DNA from 4 places in the Bradyrhizobium sp. SZCCHNR2028 genome. Region 1 is predicted to be linked to each of the others. Evidence: predicted binding sites of a transcription regulator. Region 1 holds the regulator's gene; each other region holds the start of a gene.
What was found. Region 1 encodes PhoB, which activates phosphate uptake and scavenging genes when phosphate is short. Its sites were predicted from a motif close to TGTCATNNANCTGTCAT; they were not measured.
Positions count from the first base shown of each region.

Region 2: QX121_RS10980 (DUF2794 domain-containing protein) is a predicted target of PhoB. The motif match lies at 1,536-1,552, and genes of this name have one in related genera.
Region 3: QX121_RS30105 (Orn/Lys/Arg decarboxylase N-terminal domain-containing protein) is a predicted target of PhoB. The motif match lies at 2,262-2,278, and genes of this name have one in related genera.
Region 4: ugpB (sn-glycerol-3-phosphate ABC transporter substrate-binding protein UgpB) is a predicted target of PhoB. The motif match lies at 1,181-1,197, and genes of this name have one in related genera.

Region 1 covers NZ_JAUHJF010000002.1:183,354-186,931, reverse strand. Annotated here, with positions in the region: gene QX121_RS04020 (trypsin-like serine protease) at 1-1,059, opposite strand, end outside; gene phoB (phosphate regulon transcriptional regulator PhoB) at 1,205-1,912, opposite strand; gene phoU (phosphate signaling complex protein PhoU) at 1,929-2,645, opposite strand; gene pstB (phosphate ABC transporter ATP-binding protein PstB) at 2,676-3,497, opposite strand; gene pstA (phosphate ABC transporter permease PstA) at 3,494-3,578, opposite strand, start outside.
Region 2 covers NZ_JAUHJF010000005.1:151,783-155,360, forward strand. Annotated here, with positions in the region: gene acnA (aconitate hydratase AcnA) at 1-167, shown strand, start outside; gene QX121_RS10975 (DUF1223 domain-containing protein) at 356-1,138, shown strand; gene QX121_RS10980 (DUF2794 domain-containing protein) at 1,564-1,929, shown strand; gene QX121_RS10985 (GNAT family N-acetyltransferase) at 1,973-2,500, opposite strand; gene QX121_RS10990 (Bax inhibitor-1/YccA family protein) at 2,653-3,444, opposite strand.
Region 3 covers NZ_JAUHJF010000032.1:49,158-52,735, forward strand. Annotated here, with positions in the region: gene cobS (adenosylcobinamide-GDP ribazoletransferase) at 1-535, opposite strand, end outside; gene QX121_RS30095 (histidine phosphatase family protein) at 532-1,125, opposite strand; gene cobT (nicotinate-nucleotide--dimethylbenzimidazole phosphoribosyltransferase) at 1,125-2,180, opposite strand; gene QX121_RS30105 (Orn/Lys/Arg decarboxylase N-terminal domain-containing protein) at 2,324-3,578, shown strand, end outside.
Region 4 covers NZ_JAUHJF010000026.1:25,403-28,980, forward strand. Annotated here, with positions in the region: gene QX121_RS28115 (CaiB/BaiF CoA-transferase family protein) at 1-1,040, shown strand, start outside; gene ugpB (sn-glycerol-3-phosphate ABC transporter substrate-binding protein UgpB) at 1,251-2,570, shown strand; gene ugpA (sn-glycerol-3-phosphate ABC transporter permease UgpA) at 2,620-3,501, shown strand; gene ugpE (sn-glycerol-3-phosphate ABC transporter permease UgpE) at 3,501-3,578, shown strand, end outside.

The sequences.
Region 1 (3,578 bases):
CTCCTGGCCATAGCCGATCTCGGAGATGGTTCCGGCCGTGGTCGCAGCCGCGAGCTCCTCGCGGGTCAGCGCCTTGACCGCCACCGGCTTCGACGGCAGAGCATCCTTCAGCACGATCAGCGCCCAATCGGCGGGCGAGCGGTCGAGCGACCATCTGTCGTGCCGGGTCGGGACGAAATCGGGCGCCACGATCAGCTTGTCGGCGACCGACGATGCCGCCGGCGTGCCACGGTTCATGCCGGCCAGGAAGCGGACATTGCCGGGGCTGACCTGCGCCACGCCGTTGAAGACGCAATGCGCGGCGGTGAGCACGACGCGCGGCGCCACCAGGGTGCCGGTGCACCAGCCGCCGCTCGAGTATTGCGCGACGGTGACGACGCCGATCGACGACGCCGGCCAGGAGGTGGGATCGACGACCTCGCCGATGTGGCGATCGAGCCCGAGCAATTGCTCCGGACGCGGAGTGGCAATGCCCGCATCCGCCGATTCCGGTTTCGGCTGCCAGGACGCAATGGCGCTCTGGGCCTGGACGCGCTGCGGCTCGGTCAACCTGACCCGCTGCACGTCGCGGCCGGCCGATCGCACGCCACTACGGCCCGCCATCACCAGCCAGGCATAGCCCTGCACGACGTCCTGTTTCACACCGCGGCCGTCGAGCAGCATCAGGCCGAGCATGTATTGCGACTGGGCGAAGCCCTGCGCCGCCGCGCGGCTGAACCAGCGACTGGCTTCGCCGTAGTTCGAGGCAACACCCTCGCCATTGACGTAGGCGATGCCGAGATGATGTTGCGCGACGGCGAGCCCCCGATCGGCGGCCTTGCGGTACCAGGCCAGCGCCTCGCTCGGATTACGCGGCACGCCCCAGCCGAACGCCTGCATGAAGCCGACGTCGAACTGCGCCCGCGCATCGCCCTTGGCGGCCAGCGGCAGCAGCCGTCGCATCGCCGCCGCATGCTGCCCGTTGCCTGCCGCCGCGACCGCGTCCTCGAGCTCGGCGGCCGGGGCGCCCGCCAGGCTGCCGAGCAGCACGGCAAGAGATATGATGATGGTCTTGATCAAGGGCGTCCGCTGGGACCGAAACATCGTGACGGGCCACGAAGCAGACACGATCAAGACGGCGGCGGCGTGGCGGAAAGCGGACCGCGATCTCCTCAATCGGGCCCGCTCGCGCCTCACACCTTCTTCATCCTCACGCCCATCGCCCTTACACCTGCTCGCTCTTGGCGAAGCGATCATCGAGCGCATAACCGGCGCCGCGCACGGTGCGGATCGGGTCCTGCTCGCGGCCGGGATTGAGCAGCTTGCGCAGGCGGCCGATATGGACGTCGACGGTGCGCTCGTCGATGTAGATGTCGCGGCCCCAAACGCTGTCGAGCAGCTGTTCGCGGCTGAACACGCGGCCGGGGTGCTCGAGGAAGAATTCGAGCAGGCGGTATTCGGTCGGGCCGAGATCGATCGGCCGCCCCGAGCGCGCCACGCGGCGTTTCTCGCGGTCGAGCTCGATGTCGCCATAGGACAGCACGGTCGCCAGCCGCTCCGGGCTCGCCCGCCGCAGCAGGCCTTTCACGCGCGCCAGGAGCTCCGGCACCGAGAACGGCTTGACGATGTAGTCGTCGGCGCCGGTGGCGAGTCCGCGCACGCGCTCGCTCTCCTCGCCGCGCGCCGTCAGCATGATGATCGGCAGTTGCCGGGTCTCGGAGCGCGCGCGCAGGCGGCGGCACAGCTCGATGCCGGAGAGGCCCGGCAGCATCCAGTCGAGCACGACGAGATCCGGAACGCGCTCCTTCAGCCGCGTGTCGGCCTCGTCGCCGCGCGCCACGGTCTCGACCTCGTAGCCTTCGGCCTCGAGGTTGTAGCGCAGCAGCGTCGTCAGCGCCTCCTCGTCCTCCACCACCAGAATTCGGGCGCCCATGTCTGAACCGTCTCTCTTAGTTACCGGGAATCGTCGTCGCGAAGCTCGTCATGTCGCCCTTCGGGCGCTTGTCCATGATCTGCTGGCCTTCGATCATATAGAATACAGTCTCGGCGATGTTGGTCGCGTGATCGCCGATGCGCTCGATGTTCTTGGCGCAGAACATCAGGTGGATGCAGAACGAGATGTTGCGCGGATCCTCCATCATGTAGGTCAGGAGCTCGCGGAACAGCGAGGTGCAGATGGCGTCGACTTCCTCGTCGCCCTTCCACACCGTCATCGCCGCCGGCAGGTCATGCGCGGCATAGGCGTCCAGCACCGTCTTGACCTGCGACTGCACCAGATCGGTCATGTGCTCGAGGCCGCGGATCAGCTTCAGCGGATGGAAGTCGCTCTCCAGCGCCGCGACGCGCTTGCCGATGTTCTTGGCGAGGTCGCCGATGCGCTCCAGATCGGTCGCCACGCGCATCGCGCCGACGATCTCGCGCAGGTCGACCGCCATCGGCTGGCGACGGGCGATCGTGAGCACGGCGCGCTCCTCGATGATGCGCTGCAGCTTGTCGACCTCGGCGTCGGTGGCGACCACCTTCTGGCCGAGCGCGATGTCGCGCCGCACCAGCGCATCGACGGAATCGACGATCAGCCGCTCCGCGAGGCCGCCCATCTCCGATACCAGACGGGTGAGGTCCTGCAGATCGCTGTCGAACGCCTTGGCGGTATGTTCACTGGCCATGATGATCTCCTGAAGACAATGTCGTCGGCGTCAGCCGAACCGGCCGGTGATGTAATCCTGGGTCCGCCGATCACTCGGCGAGGTGAAGATCTTGCTGGTGTCGTCGAACTCGATCAGCTCGCCGAGATACATGAAGGCGGTCTTGTCGGAGACGCGCGCCGCCTGCTGCATGTTATGCGTCACGATGGCGATCGTATAGTTTTCGGCGAGCTCCTGGATCAGCTCCTCGACCTTGGCGGTCGAGATCGGATCGAGCGCCGAGCACGGCTCGTCGAACAAGATCACCTCCGGCCGGACCGCCACGGTGCGCGCGATGCACAGCCGCTGCTGCTGGCCGCCGGACAGCGACAGGCCCGAGGCGTTGAGCTTGTCCTTGACCTCGTTCCACAACGCGCCGCCGCGCAGCGCCTTCTCGACCCGGTCGTCCATCTCCGACTTCGAGATCTTCTCATAGAGGCGGATGCCGAAGGCGATGTTCTCGTAGATCGTCATCGGAAACGGCGTCGGCTTCTGGAACACCATGCCGACCCGGGCGCGCAGCAGATTCAGATCGAGCTTGGGATCGAGGATGTTGGTGTTGTCGAGCATCAGCTGTCCGGTCGCGCGCTGGCCCGGATAGAGATCGTACATCCGGTTGAAGATGCGCAGCAGCGTGGACTTGCCGCAGCCGGACGGGCCGATGAACGCGGTGACGCGGTTGGTGCCCAGCGACAGGTTGATGTTCTTCAGCGCGTGATGGTCGCCGTAGTAGAAGTTGAGGTTGCGCGCGGTCACCTTGGCCGGCGCATCCGGAAGCGCCTTGCCGTGAAGAGCGTGATTGGGCTGACTGACGGAGACGGACAGTTCGGTCATTTGGTGTTCCTCTCGGCGCCGAGAATGCGTGCACCGATGTTCAGGGCGAGCACGGCCAGAGTGATGAGAAGGGCTCCGCTC
Region 2 (3,578 bases), on a different contig from region 1:
TGCAGGGCGACCTGAAGCCGCGTCAAACCCTGACCGCCGAGATCGTGTCGGCCGACGGGGCGGCGCAGCAGGTGCCGCTGCTCTGCCGGATCGATACGCTGGACGAGCTGGACTACTATCGCAACGGCGGCATCCTGCACTACGTGCTGCGCAAGCTCGCTGCTTAACCAAAGCGCGACGCGACAGTTTGGCTCACTCTGAAGTGAGTAGCGGGTGATGAAGGAGGCGGCCTATGACAAAGGCCGCCTCCTTTTCGTTTGCATTCTATTAACTACGAGGGCGGCTTCGCAGATCATTGACGCGGCAGGGCGCAGCGGACCATGTTCCAGACAGGACAGTGACGATGAGTGGACAGATGTCGTGGTGGTCGCGCGCGGCGCTGAGTGTCTGTGCGGTCATCGCTTTCGTCCGGCCGGCCGCGTCCGATCCGCGTGCGGTGATCGAACTCTTCACGTCCCAGGGCTGTTCATCCTGCCCGCCGGCCGACAAGATCCTCGGCGAGCTCGCCAGAGATCCCTCGGTCATCGCGCTGTCCCTGCCGATCGACTACTGGGACTACCTGGGCTGGAAGGACACGCTGGCCGACTCCCGCTTCACGGCCCGGCAGCGGGCCTATTCCAGGGCGCGTGGCGATCGCGAAGTCTATACGCCGCAGGCGGTGGTCAACGGCTCCGTGCATGTGATCGGCAGCGACCGCGAGGCGATCGAAGGCGCCATCGAGGAGACCGTCCAGGGTGGCAGCGTGATGTCGGTGCCGGTGAGGCTGTCGGTCGACGGCCAGGACCTCACTGTCTCCGTGGCCGCGGCCAACGACCAGATGCCGCGCAAGCACGGCGAGGTCTGGGTCTGCTCGATCTCGCGGGTGGTCCCCATCTCGGTCGGCCGCGGCGAGAACAGCGGCCGTGATCTGACCTATTACAACGTCGTTCGCGGTCTTCAGAAGCTGGGTGACTGGAATGGGTCGCCGGTCAGATGGAGCGTGCCGCTGGAGAAGATCGCCCGCGAGGGCGTCGATGGCACCGTCGTCTATGTGCAGGACGGCAGTCGCGACCGCCCCGGCGCGATGCTCGGGGCGGCCTTTTCCGAGTTGCCATTGGTCGGACGGGCTTCAGCAACGGCGCGTGCTCCCGAGCGCTGATCTTCGGTCGTCCTGATCTTCGTTTCCCTTGATCTGCGGTAAGGCCCGTCACGTCCATGGGACGGAGGCGCGCCATAACATGTTCCGTGCAGCTCACGCCAAAAAAAGCAAAAGGACCAACTTGCGTTGGCCCTTTGCCTTACTTGTGAATGGACCCGATCCTGACGACCCCGGGGGGCTGGGGGCTGAGGAATCCGGAACCGAAAGGACCGGGCCAACGCACACGAATCTTATGCCTAAGGTCGGGGGCGGTCGGTGGGCGGAAAGACGGCGCGATTATGATTCTGCTAACGATCCCGTGACGCTTGCGTGTTCGCGGAGTTCGCGCGGTTGGCATGCGCGGCCGAACTTCAACAATGAAAACGGCCCCTTGCGGCTTCCGGCGGATGGCGCGATCATGTCACACAGATGACAGGAGGACGCTCATGAACCTCACGCCGGAGGATGCAGACCCCAGCGAGAACCGCGCGGCGGCGCGCAACGCGGCCGCAGCGCCCAACCGGGTGACGTTCGATCGCCTTGAGCTGAATCGTATCCTCAACCTCTACGGCCGCATGGTCGCCGACGGTGAGTGGCGCGACTATTCGATCGACTTCCTGCGTGACCGGGCCGTCTTCTCCGTGTTTCGCCGGGCGTCCGAGGTGCCGATCTACCGCATCGAGAAGGACCCGCGGCTGGCGCGCAAGCAGGGCATGTACAGCGTGATCTCGGCCACCGGCCTGATCCTGCGCCGCGGTCATGAGCTCGAGCGCGTGCTGCTGGTGATCGCGCCGAAGCCGGCGCTGGTCTGATCCCACGCGCTCCGGCTGATCATGACATTCCGACTGGCGTTGCTTACGCCGGGACGTCGCTGCTCCCGGCCCCGAGCGGGCGCTGCATCATCACAGTATCGAGCCAGCGGCCGAATTTCAGGCCGACGCTCGGGTGGGTGCCGATCATCTGGAAGCCGCAGGCGGTATGCAGCCGGACCGAGCCGGCATTGGCGGAGTCGCCGATGACGGCGATCATCTGGCGAAAGCCTCCCTCCTCACAGGCGTCGATCAGCCGCCGCATCAGTCGCATTCCGATGCCACGACGCTGGCTGGCGGGGGCGAGATAGATCGAGTTCTCCACCGTGAAGCGATAGGCCGGGCGAGGCCGGTAAGGCCCCGCATAGGCATAGCCAACCACCTCTCCGTCCAGCAGGGCGGCGAAATAGGGAAAGCCGTCGTCGGTGAGCGCCCGGAAGCGGCGCGTCATTTCCGTCAGATCCGGAGGGTCGAGCTCGAAGGTGGCCGTGCCCTCGCGGACGGCCTGGCCGTAGATGGCGGTGATGGTGGGAAGGTCGGCCTCCCGGGTGGGCCGGATCTCAATGTCGGACATGGTGGAAACATACCAAAGCGGACGCGGCGATCAATCCGGCCTCGCGGCATGGCTGCCGTCGCGCCCGCGCCGCGGTCGCAATTGGCTTGCGCAAACGAAAAGCCCCGGCGGTGAGGCCGGGGCTTCGAAGGTCGCTCGTGTGAGCCGCTGGCTCAGTCGCGCTGTCCGAGCAGCTGCAGCAGCAGCGTGAACAGGTTGATGAAGTTCAGGTACAGCGACAGGGCGCCGGTGATCGCTGCGCGCTCGGCAATGTCGCCGCCCGCGGAAGCGTAGCCGTAGATGTACTCGTTCTTCAGGCGCTGCGTATCCCAGGCGGTCAGGCCGGCGAACACGAACACGCCGATCACCGAGACGATGAACTGCAGCATCGAGCTCGCCAGGAACAGGTTCACGAGGCTCGCCAGCACGATGCCGACCAGGCCCATGAACAGGAACGAGCCCATGCCGGTCATGTCACGCTTGGTCGTGTAGCCGTACAGGCTGAGCGCGCCGAACGTCGCCGCGGTGATGAAGAACACCCGCACGATCGAGGTGTGAGTGTACACCAGGAAGATCGACGACAGCGAGATGCCCATCAAGGCCGAGAACACCCAGAACAGGATCTGCGCGGTCGACGGCGCCAGGCGATTGATGCCGGCCGAGATCGCGAACACCATGACCAGGGGGGCCAGGATGAACAGCCACTTCAGCGGGCTCACGAACATCGCGTAGCCGAACTGCGTCAGGTACGCGTTGCCGAACTTGAATACGCCGGCAGCCGGATCGCCGGTCACCGACGCCATGTAGACGCCCAGCGCCGCGAGGCCGGTGATGGCCAGGCCGATGCTCATGTAATTGTAGATGCGCAGCATGTAGGCGCGCAGACCGGCGTCGACGGTCGCGGCATCGGCGCGCCCGGCCACCCGGCCAAAGGGTGAAGCATAATTGCGGTCTAGGTCCGACATGGTCGATTCCCGTTGGTTGCCCGGCAGTCCGGTCCTGGCAGGACCTTTAGCCGGTTCTCGAAAAACCCTATCTCATACCCACTGCCACAGATATTAAATTTGCGTCATCGGCAAAATCGCCATCTTTTGGCAGG
Region 3 (3,578 bases), on a different contig from region 1:
CGACGATGACGTTCCAGCCGACGCTGTTCGAGATGCTCGCCCCCAGCCCCGGCTTCAGCGACAGCAGCGTCTTGTTGCACACCAGCGTTCCCCAGCGCGCCCAGGCCGGGATCAGCACGAGCGCCCAGGCCGTCGGCCCCGTCGCCAGCTCGGCGATCAGCACCAGCTTCGCGGCGATCTGCAGGGATATCGCGACGACAGCGAAGCTGCCGGCGTGGGGATCGCCAAGCACGGCGATGAAGCGCTCCGGCTTGCCATGCGAGGCGCCGAACGCATCGGCGACGTCGCCGAGCCCATCGAGATGCAGCGCGCCGGTGATCCCGATCCAGGCGACCAGCACGGTCAGCGCGACGATCCACGGATCGGCATCATGAAAAAGGCGGGCGACCAGCGCCAGACAGGCGCCAATCACCAGTCCGGCTGCCGGAAACCAGACCGACGCCCGCGCCAGATCGTCCGGTCGTAACTCAGCGACCCGCGGTGTCGGCAGCCGTGTCAGGAATTGCAATGCGATCCAGAATTCACGAAGCATCATGGCTGGATGATCTCGACGATTTCGCCCCAAGGTACACCATCATCGCCCTGCCCGGCTTCGAGCGTGATCCGCGTACCAGGGCGAATGCGTAAGCTCCACAGCTGGTGCAGCGGCCAGCCGAGCAGATGCGAGAGCGCTGCGCGTATGGCGCCGCCATGGGTCACCACGAGAACCGGCGCAGGCTCGGGCCGGACAAGGATATGATGTGTTGCGCGCGCCACTCGCGCCTGCAAATCGGACCAGCTCTCACCGCCCGGCGCCCGGACCTCAGCATCGGCATGGAAGGTGTCGAGCAAGGCTTCGCCTCCGGGCTCCGCGGCGATGTCGCGATGCGTCCGCCCGTCCCAGCGTCCGAAATCGAGCTCGCTCCAATCCGCATCGATGTCCAGCGCACAGTTGGTCTGCCGGGCATAATCCTCCGCTGCCGCACGTGCGCGCGCCAACGGCGAGCTGACGACGCTGTGCCAGATCAGGCTCCGCGTCTGCCGCCGGAATTGATCCCAGCCGAGGTCGCTGAGCGGCGGGTCGGTACGGCCGTCGAGATAGCCGTCCCGTCCTGTCGTCCCGTGCCGCAGCAGATCGATCCGCATCAGGACTTGGCTCCCGAGACGGCGGCCTCCGCAAAGGTGGCCATGCCCCCGTGGAGCGCGCAGGCCAACCGAATGATCGGCAGCGCAGTGGCGGCGCCCGAGGCCTCGCCAAGCCGCAGATCGAGGTCGATCAGCGGACGGGCACCGAGCGCGTCGAGCACGATGGCGTGGCCGCGCTCGGCCGAGCGATGCGAGAACAGCAGCCACGGACGGCAGGAGGGATTGAGGCGGACGGCGGCCAGCGCCGCGACAGAGACGATGAAGCCGTCGACCAGCACCGGCCAGCGCCGCTGCGCGGCGGCGACGATCGCGCCGGCCATCGCAATGATCTCGAAACCGCCGACGGCGGCCAGGACGTCCGCGACGGCCGCTCCCGTCGTGAGCCCGTGTCGCCCCAACGCATCGGCAATCACCGCAGCCTTCCTGGCCCGTCCGTCGGCGTCGAGCCCGGTGCCGCTGCCGACGATGTCCGCGGGCGCGCATGACAGCAGCGCGGCGGCAATCGCTGCCGCCGATGTCGTGTTGCCGATCCCCATCTCGCCGAAGATCACGAGTTGCGGCGCGTGATCGGCCTGCCGCACCACCGCGCGCCGTCCGGCTTCGGCCGCAAACGCGACCTCCTCCAGCGTCAGCGCCGCCTCGGTGCTGAAGTCGCGCGTGCCGCGCCGCGGCTTGTCGACGATCACGCCGGGCACCGGCTCGCTCGCCAGCGTGCCGACGTCGACCACCTCCAGCGGACAGCCGAGGTTGCGCGCCAGCACCGAGATCGCTGCGCCACCGGCCGCGAAGTTGTGCAGCATCTGCACCGTCACTTCCGGCGGATACGCCGACACGCCCCGCGCCGCGATGCCATGGTCCCCCGCGAACAGCACCACCGGGACCCGATCGGCCCCCGGCCGCTCCAACGCCTGCAGCGCCGCCAGCTCGACCGCCACCTGCTCCAATCGCCCAAGGGCGCCAATCGGCTTGGTCAACTGGGCCTGGCGTTCCAGCGCCGCCTGCCGATGGAGCTCGGACGGCGCCACACAATCAAGGCTGATCCATTCGGGAAGCACCACGGATCCTTTCAGCATCACTCGGGTTCGGGACGATTGCCACTGCGAGGCGACCGAGACAAGCTCCGTGAGGCGCCCTATTGTCATCGAAGCGTCATCGAACGTGACGACAGGTGGCTGCCCACCCAGCCCGAAAGACTCTCATGGAATACTTCCGCCGCTTCACCTTCCTGTTCGCCGCGCCCGTGTTCGAGACCGACGACCTTGCGGGGCTCCGCTTCAACCAGATCATCGAGGAGATCCAGCGCTCGGGCTTCGAGGTGGTGCGCGCCCGCAAGCTGGAGGACGCCGAGATCGCCGTGCAGACGGATGCCGCGATCGGCTGCATGGTCGTCGATTGGGGCAAGAAGGGCCTGGAAGGCAAGACGGCGTCGCTGATCAACCTGATGCGCCGTCGCGGACTGGACTTCCCGATCATCCTCCTGATCCGCCGCAAGCGGTTCGAGGATCTGCCGGTCGAGGTGCTCGACTTCATCGACGGATACGTCTTCCTGTCGGAGGAGACTCCAGCCTTCATCGCCAAGAACCTGGTCAGCCGGCTGAAGCAATATGCCGAGACACTGAAGACGCCATTCTTCGGCGCGCTGGTCGACTATGCCGAGGAAGGCAACCAGCTCTGGACCTGCCCCGGGCACAATGGCGGCGTGTTCTATAGCCGCAGCCCGATCGGCCGGGTCTTCGTCGAGCATCTCGGCGAGGCCGTGTTCCGCGACGATCTCGACAATTCCGTGCTCGATCTCGGCGATCTCCTGACCCATGAGGGGCCGGCGCTGCGCGCGCAGAAGGAAGCCGCGCAGATCTTCGGCGCCGAGAAGACCTATTTCGTCCTCAACGGTACCTCGACCTCCAACAAGGTCGTGCTCGGGGCCCTGGTCACCGACGGCGACCTCGTGCTGTTCGACCGCAACAACCACAAGGCCGCTCATCACGGCGCGCTGCTGATTTCGGGCGGCGTCCCGATCTACGTCCCAACGGTTCGCAACCCCTGGGGCCTGATCGGCCCGATGCGCTGGGATCTGCTGGACGAAGAGCATCTGCGACAGCAGATCCGCGACAACCCGCTAGTCAAGGACCCCGACGCCTGGCGCAAGGAGCGGCCGTTCCGCGTCGCGGTGGTCGAGGAGTGCACCTATGACGGCACGATCCACAGCGCCGAGATGATCCTGAAGCGGATCGGGCCTCTCTGCGACTACATCATGTTCGACGAGGCCTGGGCGGGCTTCATGAAATTCCACCCGCTCTACGCCGGCCGCTTCGCCATGGGCCTCGGCGATCTCGGACCCGACGCCCCCGGCATCATCGCCACGCAATCGACCCACAAGCAGCTCGCGAGCTTCTCCCAAGCCTCGCAGATCCACGTCAAGGACCGCCACATCAAGGGCCAGCGGCGGCGGGTCG
Region 4 (3,578 bases), on a different contig from region 1:
CCTTCCACGACGAAGACGCTGCCTATTTCGTCGGGATCAACCGCAACAAGCGTTCGATCGGCCTCGATCTCGCTTCCGAGGGTGGCCGCGTCGTGCTGATGCGGATGCTCGAGACCGCCGACGTGCTGATCGAGAACTTCAAGCCCGGCACCTTGGAGAAGTGGGGCATCGGCAGCGACACGCTGCGCGAGAAATTCCCGAAGCTGGTGCACTGCCGCATCTGCGGCTTCGGCGCAGACGGTCCGCGCGGCGGCAATCCCGGCTATGACGCGATCATCCAGGCGATGACCGGCATGATCGCCGCGACCGGCTCGTCGCAGAGCGGACCGATGCGGATCGGCGTGCCACTGGTCGACATCACCACCGGACTCTATGCCGCGATCGGCATCCTGATGGCGCTGTCGGAACGGCAGCGCTCTGGGCTCGGCCAGTTCCTCGAGGTCACGCTGTATGAGACCGGCCTCGCGATCATGCATCCGCATACCGCAAACTACTTCATGCACGGCAAGCCGCCGTCGCTGACCGGCAACGAGCATCCGAACCTCGTTCCCTACGCGATCTTCCCGACCAAGACGGACGATATCTTCATCGGCGTCGGCAATGACGGCACCTTCCGCAAGCTCGCCAAGGAAATCGGCAGGCCGGAGCTCGGCACCGATCCGCGCTTCGCCCGTAACAAGGATCGCGTCGCCAATCGCGAGGCGCTGCGCGCCGAGCTCGCCGCCGTCTTCAGCCAATTCGAGGCGGAGCCGCTGTGCGACCGGCTGCTCGCGGCCGGCCTGCCGGCGGGACCCGTGCAGAAGATCGACCAGGCGCTGACCAGTCCGCACACGATCTACCGCGGCGATGTCATCGAAAAGGACTGGTACAAGGGCGTCGCGTCGCCCATCCGGCTCGAACGCACCAAGCCGACCCTGCGCTCCACCCCGCCGAAGTTCAGCCAGCATGCGCAGGAGGTGCTCAGCGAGTTCGGCTACTCGGAGCACGAGATCCAGGCCCTGCTGTCCCAGGGCACGGTGTGCGCCGAGCGCAAGCGCTGAAGCGCCATCAGCCTGTCGTCTCCCCACGCTAGCGTCGCCTGGGGCATCGCCCCGGCGCCGCGCCGTCTCGCGCAAGTCGCGGCATTCCGCCGCGAAGCCGCGACGAACGCGCTTTCCGCTGACGATCCAACCGGTTATACATTCACAAAACTGTCATCTCGCGCTGCTACGGCCGCGACGCCGATGACGTTCCATGGGAGGTATTTTTTAATGTCACTTCGACAATTCTGGACCGCCGCCGCTGCGGCAGCCACGCTGGTCCTTGGCGCCGCCGCACCCGCGCATGCGGTGACGGAGATTCAGTGGTGGCACGCGATGACCGGCGCCAACAACGACGTCATCGTCAAGCTCGCCAACGATTTCAACGCCTCGCAGACCGATTACAAGGTCGTTCCGACCTACAAGGGCAACTACGCCGACACGATGAATGCCGGCATTGCCGCCTTCCGCGCCGGCAATGCGCCGCATATCATGCAGGTGTTCGAGGTCGGCACCGCCACGATGATGGCCGCCACCGGCGCCGTGAAGCCGGTCTACAAGCTGATGCAGGACGCCAGCGAGAAGTTCGATCCCAAGAGCTACCTGCCGGCCATCACCGGCTACTATTCGACCTCGAAGGGCGAAATGCTCTCCTTCCCCTTCAACTCGTCCTCCACGGTCATGTGGGTCAATCTCGACGAGCTGAAGAAGGTCAACGCCGAGATCCCGAAGACCTGGCCCGAGCTGTTCGAGACCGCCAAGAAGCTGAAGGCGGCCGGCCATCCGACCTGCGGCTTCTCCGGCTCGTGGGTCACCTGGGTCAATCTCGAGCAGCTCTCCGCCTGGCACAACGTGCCGCTCGCCAGCAAGGCGAACGGTCTCGACGGCTTCGACACCGTGCTGGAGTTCAACGGTCCGCTGCAGGTGAAGCATCTCGAAAACCTGGTCGAGCTGCAGAAGGACAAGACCTACGACTATGCCGGCCGCACCAACACCGGCGAGGGCCGCTTCACCTCGGGCGAATGCCCGATCTACCTGACCTCGTCGGCGTTCTTCGGCAACGTCAAGGCGCAGGCCAAGTTCGCCTTCACCGCTGCGCCGATGCCCTATTATCCCGACGCCAAGGGCGCACCGCAGAACTCGATCATCGGCGGCGCCTCGCTCTGGGTGATGGGCGGCAAGAGCGCGGACGAATACAAGGGCGTGGCGAAGTTCCTGACCTTCCTCTCGGACACCGATCGTCAGGTCTATATCCACAAGGCCTCGGGCTATCTGCCGATCACCAAGGCGGCCTACGCGAAGGCCAAGGCCGAGGGCTTCTACAAGGATCAGCCCTACCTGGAGACGCCGCTGCTCGAATTGACCAACAAGGAGCCGACGGAGAATTCCCGCGGCCTGCGTCTTGGCAACATGGTGCAACTGCGTGACGTCTGGTCGGAGGAGATCGAGCAGGCTCTGGCCGGCAAGAAGACCGCCAAGCAGGCGCTGGACGCCGCGGTCGAGCGCGGCAACCAGATGCTGCGCCAGTTCGAAAAGACGGCCGTGAAGTGAGGCCAAGAGCCGGCAGGCCACCCGCGGCCTGCCGGCTCGCCGACCGACCATGCAGAAGAACGCCATCTTCCAATCAAAACTGCTGCCGTTCGTGCTGGTCGCTCCCCAGCTCGCGATCGTGCTGATTTTCTTCTATTGGCCCGCGATCCAGGCCGTCATCCAGTCGTTCCTGCTGCAGGACGCGTTCGGCCTGTCCACGAGCTTCGTCTGGTTCGAGAACTACGCCGACCTGCTCAGTCAGCCTGACTATTTTCAAGCCATTCTCCGCACATTCGGCTTCTCCTTCGCCATCGCGCTCTCGTCGCTCTCGGTCGCGCTGCTGCTCGCGGTCATGGCGGACAAGCCGCTGCGCGGCGTCACGCTGTACCGGACGCTGCTGATCTGGCCCTACGCGGTCGCGCCGCCGGTGGTGGGCGTGCTCTGGATCTTCATGCTGCATCCGTCGCTCGGCGTGATCTCGCGCTATCTGCGCGCGATGGGCATCGACTGGAATCCGCTGCTCGACGGCGACCAGGCGGCGCTGCAGATCATCCTCGCTGCCGCCTGGAAGCAGATCTCCTACAACTTCCTGTTCTTCCTCGCCGGGCTGCAGAGCATCCCCCGCAGCGTGCTCGAGGCCGCCGCGATCGACGGCGCGCGGCCGATGCGGCGGTTCTGGACCGTGACCTTCCCGCTGCTGTCGCCGACCATCTTTTTCCTGCTGGTCATCAACATCGTCTACGCCTTCTTCGAGACGTTCGGCATCATCGACACGATGACCCGTGGCGGCCCGGGCAAGTCCACCGAGACGCTGGTCTACAAGGTCTACACGGACGGCCTGCTCGGCGGCAATCTCGGCTCGTCGGCCGCACAATCCGTCGTTCTGATGGTCATCGTCATCGTGCTGACGGCGATCCAGTTCCGCTTCGTCGAGCGCAAGGTGACCTACTGATGGTCGAGCAAGAAGGCATTCGACGCTACGTCGCGCACGCCATCCTGTGGATCGGAATCGCGATCGTGGCGTTCCCG